2 regions of the Azospirillum terrae genome follow, and region 1 is predicted to be linked to the other one. Evidence: predicted binding sites of a transcription regulator. Region 1 holds the regulator's gene; the other holds the start of a gene.
The links. Region 1 encodes PhoB, which activates phosphate uptake and scavenging genes when phosphate is short. Its sites were predicted from a motif close to TNTCATAAAACTGTCA; they were not measured.
Positions count from the first base shown of each region.

Region 2: the regulator PhoB is predicted to act here: its motif matches at 2,734-2,749, upstream of ACSVDD_RS15610 (DUF47 domain-containing protein).

Region 1 is NZ_JBPXMR010000011.1:87,955-92,361, reverse strand. It holds gene ACSVDD_RS23055 (ATP-binding protein) at 1-890, shown strand, start outside; gene phoU (phosphate signaling complex protein PhoU) at 1,022-1,759, shown strand; gene phoB (phosphate regulon transcriptional regulator PhoB) at 1,756-2,460, shown strand; gene thpR (RNA 2',3'-cyclic phosphodiesterase) at 2,497-3,033, shown strand; gene ACSVDD_RS23035 (hypothetical protein) at 3,154-3,378, opposite strand; gene ACSVDD_RS23030 (hypothetical protein) at 3,394-3,573, opposite strand; gene ACSVDD_RS23025 (cold-shock protein) at 3,654-3,863, opposite strand; gene ACSVDD_RS23020 (UbiH/UbiF/VisC/COQ6 family ubiquinone biosynthesis hydroxylase) at 4,063-4,407, opposite strand, start outside.
Region 2 is NZ_JBPXMR010000005.1:215,841-220,247, reverse strand. It holds gene ACSVDD_RS15625 (MerR family transcriptional regulator) at 1-336, shown strand, start outside; gene ACSVDD_RS15620 (inorganic phosphate transporter) at 652-1,665, opposite strand; gene ACSVDD_RS15615 (hypothetical protein) at 1,751-1,999, opposite strand; gene ACSVDD_RS15610 (DUF47 domain-containing protein) at 2,015-2,656, opposite strand; gene hisE (phosphoribosyl-ATP diphosphatase) at 2,876-3,259, shown strand; gene ACSVDD_RS15600 (NAD-glutamate dehydrogenase) at 3,312-4,407, opposite strand, start outside.

The sequences.
Region 1 (4,407 bases):
TCGAGCGCATGTTCGAGGTGCGCGTCAAGCCGTTCCAGCGCCGCGCCCCCGGCTCCGCCCGCATGGCGATCCTGACGCTGCACGACATCACGACGCTCCGCCGGTCCGAGCAGATGCGCGCCGACTTCATCGCCAACGCCAGCCACGAGCTGCGCACGCCGCTCTCCTCGCTGCTGGGCTTCATCGAGACGCTGCGCGGCCCGGCGCGCGACGATCTGGAGGCGCACGAACGCTTCCTCGGCATCATGCACGACCAGGCCAGCCGCATGACCCGGCTGGTCAACGATCTGCTGTCGCTGTCGCGCATCGAACTGGACGAGCACATGCCCCCGGACGGCCGGGTGGATGTGCCGGCCTGCGTGCGGCGGGTGATCGATTCGCTGGAGCTGAAGGCCGCCGCCCGCCGCATCGCGCTGCGTCTGGAGGCGCCCGACGACCTGCCCGCCGCGGTCGGCGACGAGGACCAGCTGACCCAGGTGTTCCAGAACCTGATCAGCAACGCCATCAAGTACACCCGCGAGCACACCGACGTGACGGTCACCGTCGCGCTGTCCACCGCAGCCACCGCCGGCTCGGTGCTGCCGCTGCACGCGCGCCGCGCGCCGCTGGGGCCGACGCTGGTGGTGACGGTGGCCGACCGCGGCGACGGCATCGCCCGCACCCACCTGCCCCGCCTGACCGAGCGCTTCTACCGGGTGGACGCCGCGCGCTCGCGCGCCATGGGCGGGACGGGGCTGGGGCTGGCGATCGTCAAGCACATCGTCAACCGCCACCGCGGCCGCCTGACCATCGAAAGCGAGGTCGGCGTCGGCAGCACCTTCACCGTCTACCTCCCCGTGGCATCCGAAGCCGCCGTGCCGGCGAAGCGGCGGGCGGGGGATGCGGCGTAACGCCCGAAGCCGCCACGGGCATGACGGCGAGGTTACCGCTGTCACGAAACGGTCAAGAAACCGCAATAAACCGGTCGCCGTCTCCCGCTACCTTCCGGCCGTCCGCGATCAAGCGCGCGAAAGCACAGATCATGTCCGGTGAGCACATCGTCCGCTCCTTCGAGCAGGAGCTTCAGCGCGTCTCCAACCTCGTCGCCCAGATGGGCGGCGTGGCGGAGGCGCAGGTCGCCGCGGCGGTGAAGGCGGTCGCCAAGCGCGACATCGCCCTGGCCGCCCAGGTGACGCAGGCCGACCAGCGCCTCGACGCCTACGAGCGCGCCATCGACGCCGAGGCCTTCCGCCTGCTGGCGTTGCGCCAGCCCATGGCGGCGGATCTGCGCGAGATCGTCTCGGCGCTGAAGATATCCTCCGATCTGGAGCGCATCGGCGACTACGCCGCCAACATCGCCAAACGCTCGCTGGTGCTGGCGCAGGTGCCGGTGGTGCGGCCGGTGGTCGGCATCGCGCGCATGGGCACGCTGGTCGAGGGCATCCTCAAGGAGGTCCTCGATTCCTACACCGAGCGCGACGTCGCCAAGGCGGTCTCCGCCTGGGAGCGCGACGAGGAGTTGGACGACCTCTACACCAGCCTGTTCCGCGAAGTCCTCACCTACATGATGGAGGACCCGCGCAACATCACGCCGTGCACGCACCTGCTGTTCATGGCAAAGAACCTGGAGCGCATCGGCGACCACGCGACCAACGTGGCGGAAACCATTCACTTCCTGGTGGTGGGCGAGCCGCTGGCGGGCGAGCGCCCGAAGAGCGACACGTCCAGCGTCACCGTGATCGGGGCCGACGAGATCTTGCAGGAGATGGGGAACCTATGAATTCGGCGCTGAAGCCGCTCGTCCTGGTCGTCGAGGACGAAGCCGACATCGTCACCCTGCTGAAGTACAACCTCGAAAAGGAAGGCTTCCGCGTGGTCGCCGCCAGCGACGGCGAGGAGGCCCTGCTGCTGGCCGGCGAGCAGACGCCGCACATCGTGCTGCTGGACTGGATGCTGCCGCTGATGTCCGGGCTGGAGGTGTGCCGCCAGCTGCGCCGCAACCCCAAGACCCGCGACATCCCGATCATCATGCTGACCGCGCGCGGCGAGGAGGGCGACCGCGTGCGCGGCCTCAACTCCGGCGCCGACGACTACATGACCAAGCCCTTCTCGCCGACCGAGCTGGTGGCGCGCATGCGCGCGGTGCTGCGCCGGGCCGCCCCGGCGCTGAACGACGAGATGCTGCGCTTCGCCGACGTGGAAATGGACCTCGCCGCGCACCGCGTGCGCCGGCAGGGCCGCGACGTGCACCTCGGCCCCACCGAGTTCCGCCTGCTGCGCCACTTCCTCCAGCACCCCGGCCGCGTCTTTTCGCGCGAGCAGCTGCTGGACATGGTCTGGGGCCACGACGTGTACGTCGAGCCGCGGACCGTGGACGTGCACATCCGCCGCCTGCGCAAGGCGCTCAACGACGTGACCGAGGTGGACATCATCCGTACGGTCCGCTCGGCCGGCTATGCACTGGACGAGAAGACCGCCTAAATTAGGGGGAGGCTTTCCCTTTCCCCCGCAAGGCCGATGATCCGACTCTTCGTAGCGCTCGACTTCCCCGACGACGTTCGTGAACGGCTGGTGGGCTTGGGCGGCGGCGTGCCCGGCGCCCGCTGGAACGACGCCGCCAGCCTGCACCTGACGCTGCGCTTCATCGGCGAGGTACCGGGCGACACCGCCGCCGACATCGACGCCGCCCTGGCGGAGATCGAGGCGCCGGGCTTCGACCTCGTGCTGGATGGGGTGGGGATGTACGGCTCCAGCCGCCACGCGCGGGTGCTGTGGGCCGGGGTGGAGCGCAGCGAGCCGCTGGCGCATCTTCAGGGCAAGGTGGAATCGGCGCTGGTGCGCTGTGGCTTGGCCCCCGAGGAGCGCAAGTTCTCCCCGCACGTGACGCTGGCCCGGTTGCGGGACGCGCCCAAGGAGCGCATCGGGCGCTTTCTGGAGGAGCGCGGGCTGTTCCGCGCCGGGCCGATGCGCATCGACCACTTCACGCTCTACCGCAGCCTGCTCGGCAAGGGCGGTGCGGTGTACGAGGCGCTCAGGGAGTATCCGCTTTCCTGACGCCGTTTTCCTTTCATCGTCATGCCCGGCCTTGAGCCGGGCATCCACGCCGACGCGAGAACGGCCTTGAGGTGCCGTGGATGGCCGGGTCGAGCCCGGCCATGACGGAAAAGCGCCAACTCACGCCGACCGGGCGATCGACTTGATCGGCCCGCGCGGGTTGCCGGACATTTCGGCGATCTTGCGGTCCTGCTCTTCGATGAAGCCGCGGATCGGGCCATCGCCCTCCCCACCGTTCACCAGCGCGCTGGGGACCTTGCGGTTGGACGTGCGGGCGCCGTCTTCGTACAGGATGTCGAACAGCACGAAGCCGTTGTCGGCCGGCTGTTGTTTCTTGCGGGCCATGCTGGGCCTCCGGATTCAGGTGTTTTCGGGATCGCCGGCTTCGGCGTCGGGCTCGCCCGCGGGTTCGGTCCCATCCGGGTCGGCCTTGCGCCTGGCGGCTTCTTCTTCGCGCCGTTGCAGCTTTTCCTGCTTCTTCGCCTCTTTGGCGCGGTTGCGCTCGGCGCGCTGCTGGTTGTAGTTGGGCTTGAATGCCATGGGACGGCCTCCGGAACGCGGTCAAACGAAAAGGGGCACCGGACCGTCCGGTGCCCCCTTCACCAAAAACGCTCTCTGGCTCAGACGGCCTTGAGGTTCTCGGCCGAGGTCTTGCCGCGCTTCGGGTCGCGCTGTTCCTCGTAGGAAACCTTCTGACCCTCGTTGAGGCCGCGCATGCCGGCGCGCTCAACGGCGGAGATGTGGACGAAAACGTCCGGGCCGCCGTTGTCGGGCTGGATGAAACCATAACCCTTGGTGCCGTTGAACCACTTCACGGTGCCGACGGGCATCGCTGTCCTCCTATGATGCGGGTAGCACCCCACCACCGGCGGGGCGCATCATATCTGTATTCCAGGAATCGCAGCGGTCTCGTGCCCAGTGGGCTTAACAGGCCGAACGTCCGAAGCAGAATGACCGAAACAACGTGGGCCTCCCAGCCTGTGAATGCAAGGCCGATCCACCTAGCCTTCCGTCAGAGGGAACCTTCGGTCAGAGGGGCATACCCCGGATCATCCGCGGCAGGTCGCCGACCACGCCCATGGCGTGCCGCATCAGGAATCGCTTCATCGGCGGCAGGCGGTTGACCACCGCCATGCCCAGATCGCGCGCCAGCTTCACCGGGCCGATGTTGTTGGAGAACAGGTGCACCAGCCCGTCGCACACCGTGGCCAGCAGCACCGTGTCGAACCGCCGCCAGCGCTGATAGCGCGCCAGCACGCTCTCCCCGCCCACGTCCAGCCCCAGCCGGTAGGCGTCCACCACCACCTCGGCCAGCGCCGCCACGTCGCGCAGGCCCAGGTTCAACCCCTGGCCGGCAATGGGGTGGATGGCGTG
Region 2 (4,407 bases), on a different contig from region 1:
TTCTACGAGCGCGAGGGGCTCGTCCCGGCGCCGCCGCGGACGGCGGGGAACTACCGGCTCTACGGGGCCGAGCACGTGCGCCGCCTGACATTCATCCGTCGGGCGCGCGACCTCGGGTTCCCGCTCGACGTGGTCCGGGCAATGCTCGCACTGGCCGACCAGCCGGACCGGCCGTGCGGGGAGGTGGACGACCTCGTCGTCGAGCAGCTGCACGAGGTCGAGCGCAAGATCGCCGACCTCCAGCGGTTGCGCGAGGAGCTCGACCGCTTGGCCCACCAGTGCCGCCGCGGGGGCCGCATGGCCGACTGCCGCATCATCGAGGCACTGTCGCCATGACTTTCGGTTCGCATCCGCTCGCCGCCTAGCTGAACCAGGCCAGCACTTCGTCGAGCGTTGCCCCCCACTCGGATTGTGCGACCGCCGTACAGCTGCACGATGGTCTCATCGCGACAGGGATCGGCGTCACACAAGGAACCGTCGGCACCGGAGAAACTCCATTCACCGAGTGGAAATATCCTAGAGGGGTGAATGCCGCGCCTCCGGCGCGGCAGAGGGGCCGTCAATGAGGCCCCTCGTGCCTCGGGCGCGAGGACGTGACCATCCGGAGGGGACGCGCAGCGGAGTGAGGGAAGGAGCGGGAGCGCCCCGCGTTCAAGGGAACAGCGGCGCGCTGATCCAATACGTGATCGCGGCAATGACAGCGGACGCGGGGATGGTGATGATCCAAGCCCAGACGATGCCGCGGGCGACCCCCCAGCGGACGGACGACGTCTTCCTCGCGGCGCCCGCGCCCATGATACCGCCGGTGATGGTGTGCGTCGTCGAGACCGGAACGCCCATGTACGTCGCCAGGAACAGGGTAATTGCCCCGGCACCCTCGGCGCAGAACCCTTGCATGGGCTTCAGGTCGGTGATCTTCGAGCCCATGGTCTTGACGATGCGCCAACCGCCCATCAGCGTTCCCAGGCCCATTGCCGCTTGGCAGATGAGGACCACCCAAAACGGGATGTGGAACTCGCTACCCATGTATCCCTGGGAAAACAACAAAATTCCGATAATCCCGATGGTCTTTTGAGCGTCGTTGCCTCCATGTCCCAAGGAATAAAGGGCGGCGGAGAAGAGTTGTCCGTGGCGAAAACGACGGTCTACGGTAAACGGCGTAGCTTTCACGAACAGCCACGACACAATAACCATTAGAAGCTGTGCAATGATAAAGCCAAGGAGTGGAGACAAGACAATGCCAGCAACCGTCTTGCTGATGCCTTCCCAAGCCAATACAGAAGCCGTTCCAGTCTTGGCCAAGGCGCCGCCGATGAGGCCGCCGATGAGGGCGTGGCTGCTGCTCGACGGAATTCCACCCCACCAAGTGATGATGTTCCAAGCGATGGCGCCACCAAGTGCCCCTAGCACAACCTGAGGATCGGCGATTGTCGGATCTATGATGCCCTTGCCGATGGTGTTCGCAACGTGAAGCCCGAAGAACAGGAATGCGATGAAGTTGAAGAAAGCAGCCCAAACAACAGCGTATTGTGGTTTGAGAACTCGCGTTGATACGACTGTTGCAATACTGTTGGCTGCATCGTGCATGCCGTTGGATAGGTCGAATGCGAGGGCGATTACGATGATTGTAACCAGGAGCGGAAACCCAATCGACATCGTGTCCATGGTGGACTCCAGGGCGCCCGGCGTCAGGGGCGAGTCAGAAATGGTAGGGAGTGTTCGTAGGTCTGCCAGGCGCAAGCCATTGAATCTAAATACATAATATGCGGGCTGTGGGTATAAGGGTCTTCTGCGCGTCGTTGCCGCCGTGCCCCAGCGAGTACAGCGACGCCGAGACGAACTGCAACTGGCGGAAGCGCCGGTCCACCGCGAACGGCGTGGCGCTGACGATGCCCGTGCCGATGGTGTTGGCGACGTGCGTGCCGTTGATAAAGTCGAAGAACAGTGCGAGCGCGATCAGTCCGACCAGCGCCGGCATGGCGAGCGTCATGGCATCCATGGGGCGGGCTCCCGGTCAGACCTGTTCGATGACGATGCCGTCGATCACGTTGGCGACGTCGTCGCAGTGATCGACGATCTCCTCCAGGAGTTCGTAGATCTCCTTGAGGATGACGAAGCGCTTGGGGTCGTGCTCCCCGGCGGTCAGTTGGGACAGGCAGTCGCGCATCAGCGCGTCCGTCTCGCCCTCGATCCGCGAGATTTCCACGCTCATGCGCTGGAGGTGCTTCAGGTTGTTGTTGATCGAACCGAGCAGCGGCACCCCCTCGCGCAGCAGCCGGGCGCACTGCATGGCGGCGTCGGCCATCTGGCGCATCGCCGGGGTGAACTCGGTGATGTTGTAGATCATGATGCGCTGCGCCGTTTCCTCGATGAAATCGATGGTGTCATCCATCGACGTGATCAGCGCGTGGATGTCCGAGCGGTCGAACGGCGTGATGAAGCTGCGGTGGATGGCCTGGAGCGTGCGCTTGGTGATCTGGTCGGCGGCGTGCTCGGCGGCCAGGATGCGCTCGAACGCCGCCCGCCGGTCGCTCCCCGCGCTCAACAGGTCCTGCAACGCCGCGGCTGCGTCCATGATCCGCTCGGAGTGCTCGCAGAAATGGTCGATAAACTTCTCTTCCCTGGGCATCATGGCGCGGAACAGGCGAAGAAACATGACCATGGGTCCTTGGCGGGGTGGCGGGTGGACGGCGGCGGTGGTTTAGCACCGGACGCTGGTGCCCGCCAGATGCATGACATATTTATGGCGATGGCGGCGGCAATCCGGGCTTCCGCCGGCCGGGCGGCGGCCGGGCGGCGGCCGGGCGGCGGATGGCGGGGCTCTTCCGCTGTTGATGCCGGCAGCGAATCGGGGAAGCCGGAAGAGCGGGGGCGCATGGTTCACTACATCGGTATCGACGTCCTGCGCTCGCTGCACGAGGGCATCGTCGCGCGGCGCAAGGGCGACGCCAAGACCTCGCGCACCGCCAAGCTGTTCTCCCAGGGCAGCCGCAAGGTGGCGGCCAAGGTCGGCGAGGAAGCGGTCGAGGTGGTCATCGAGGCCATGCGCGACGACAAGCACGGCGTGGTGATGGAGAGCGCGGACCTGCTCTATCACCTCGTGGCGCTGTGGGTGGACCTTGGCATCAAGCCCGACGTGGTGTGGGCCGAGCTGCGCCGCCGCGAGATGACCTACGGTGTCGCCGAGAAGCTGCTCAAGGAGGAGGACGCGCCGGCTGCCGTGGTGGCGCGGCCGAAGAAGGCGCGGAAGGGGAAGTAACGTTTTGTCCCTCCCCCGCCGGAGGCGGGGGAGAGCTTGAAACCGCTCCCGCCTATCCCGCCGTCAACCCCCGCAACTGCCGGTTCGCCACCGCCAGCATGGCGAGGTCCACGTTGGCCTGGGTGCGCAGCTCCGATACCAGTTGCTCTACCCGCTCGACCACCGACCGGCGCAGCGCGATCCAGGAATCCACAGGGGACTCCACCGGCGCTTCCGCCGACAGCCCGCCCGTGCCGTCCAGCACGCGCACGGTCAGTTCCTTCTGGTGCGCGAACAGGTCGTCGACGATGGCCGCCACCGCCTGCTTCTGCCAATGGTTGTCGCTCTTGGCGCCGCTGGCCTTGTCGCGCAGCCACTCCAGCCCGAAGCGCCGGCCCAGCATGAAGTACACCGCCGCCACGCCGGCCACCTCGCGTCCGGTGCGCTCGGCGATGCGCACGAGGTCCGGCGCCGAGGCCAGCACCGGCAGGGCTGCGATGCGCTTCGCCAGCTCCTCCGGCACCCCCTGCGCCGTGTAGAGCGCGGCGCGCGCCGCCAGCCGCGCCGCTTCTTCGGCGTCCAGCACCGCCTCAAGACCCGCGCTCAGCGCCTCGACGCCGGGGCGGTAGATCTCGGTCTCCGCGGCGATGGACAGCGGGTGCGTGCCGCCGGTGAGGAACCACGCCACCGTGCGCTCCATCAGCCGGATCGTCTCGGCCAGCATGGCGGTCTGCACCGCCGCCGGCACGCACGTGTCCAACTCCTCGATGGCCTTCCACAGCGGGCGCAGCTGGAAGGCGTCGCGCACGATGGCGTAGGCCCTCGCCACGTCGGCCGGCCCCATGCCGGTCTTCTCCATCATCTCCTTGACGAACACCGGGCCGACCCGGTTGACGATGGAGTTGGTCACCCCAGTGGCGACGATCTCGCGCCGCAGCCGGTGCCGGGCGATGGCCTCGGCGAAGCGCTCGCGCAGCGGCACGGGGAAGTAGCGCACGAGGTCCTCGTGCATGAACGGGTCGTCCGGCAGGTCGGACGCCAGCAGCTCGTCGTACAGCGTGATCTTGGCATAGGCCAGCAGCACCGCCAGCTCCGGCCGGGTCAGCCCCTGGCGGTTGGCCATGCGCGCCGCCAGTTCCTCCTCGTCCGGCAGATACTCGATGGCGCGG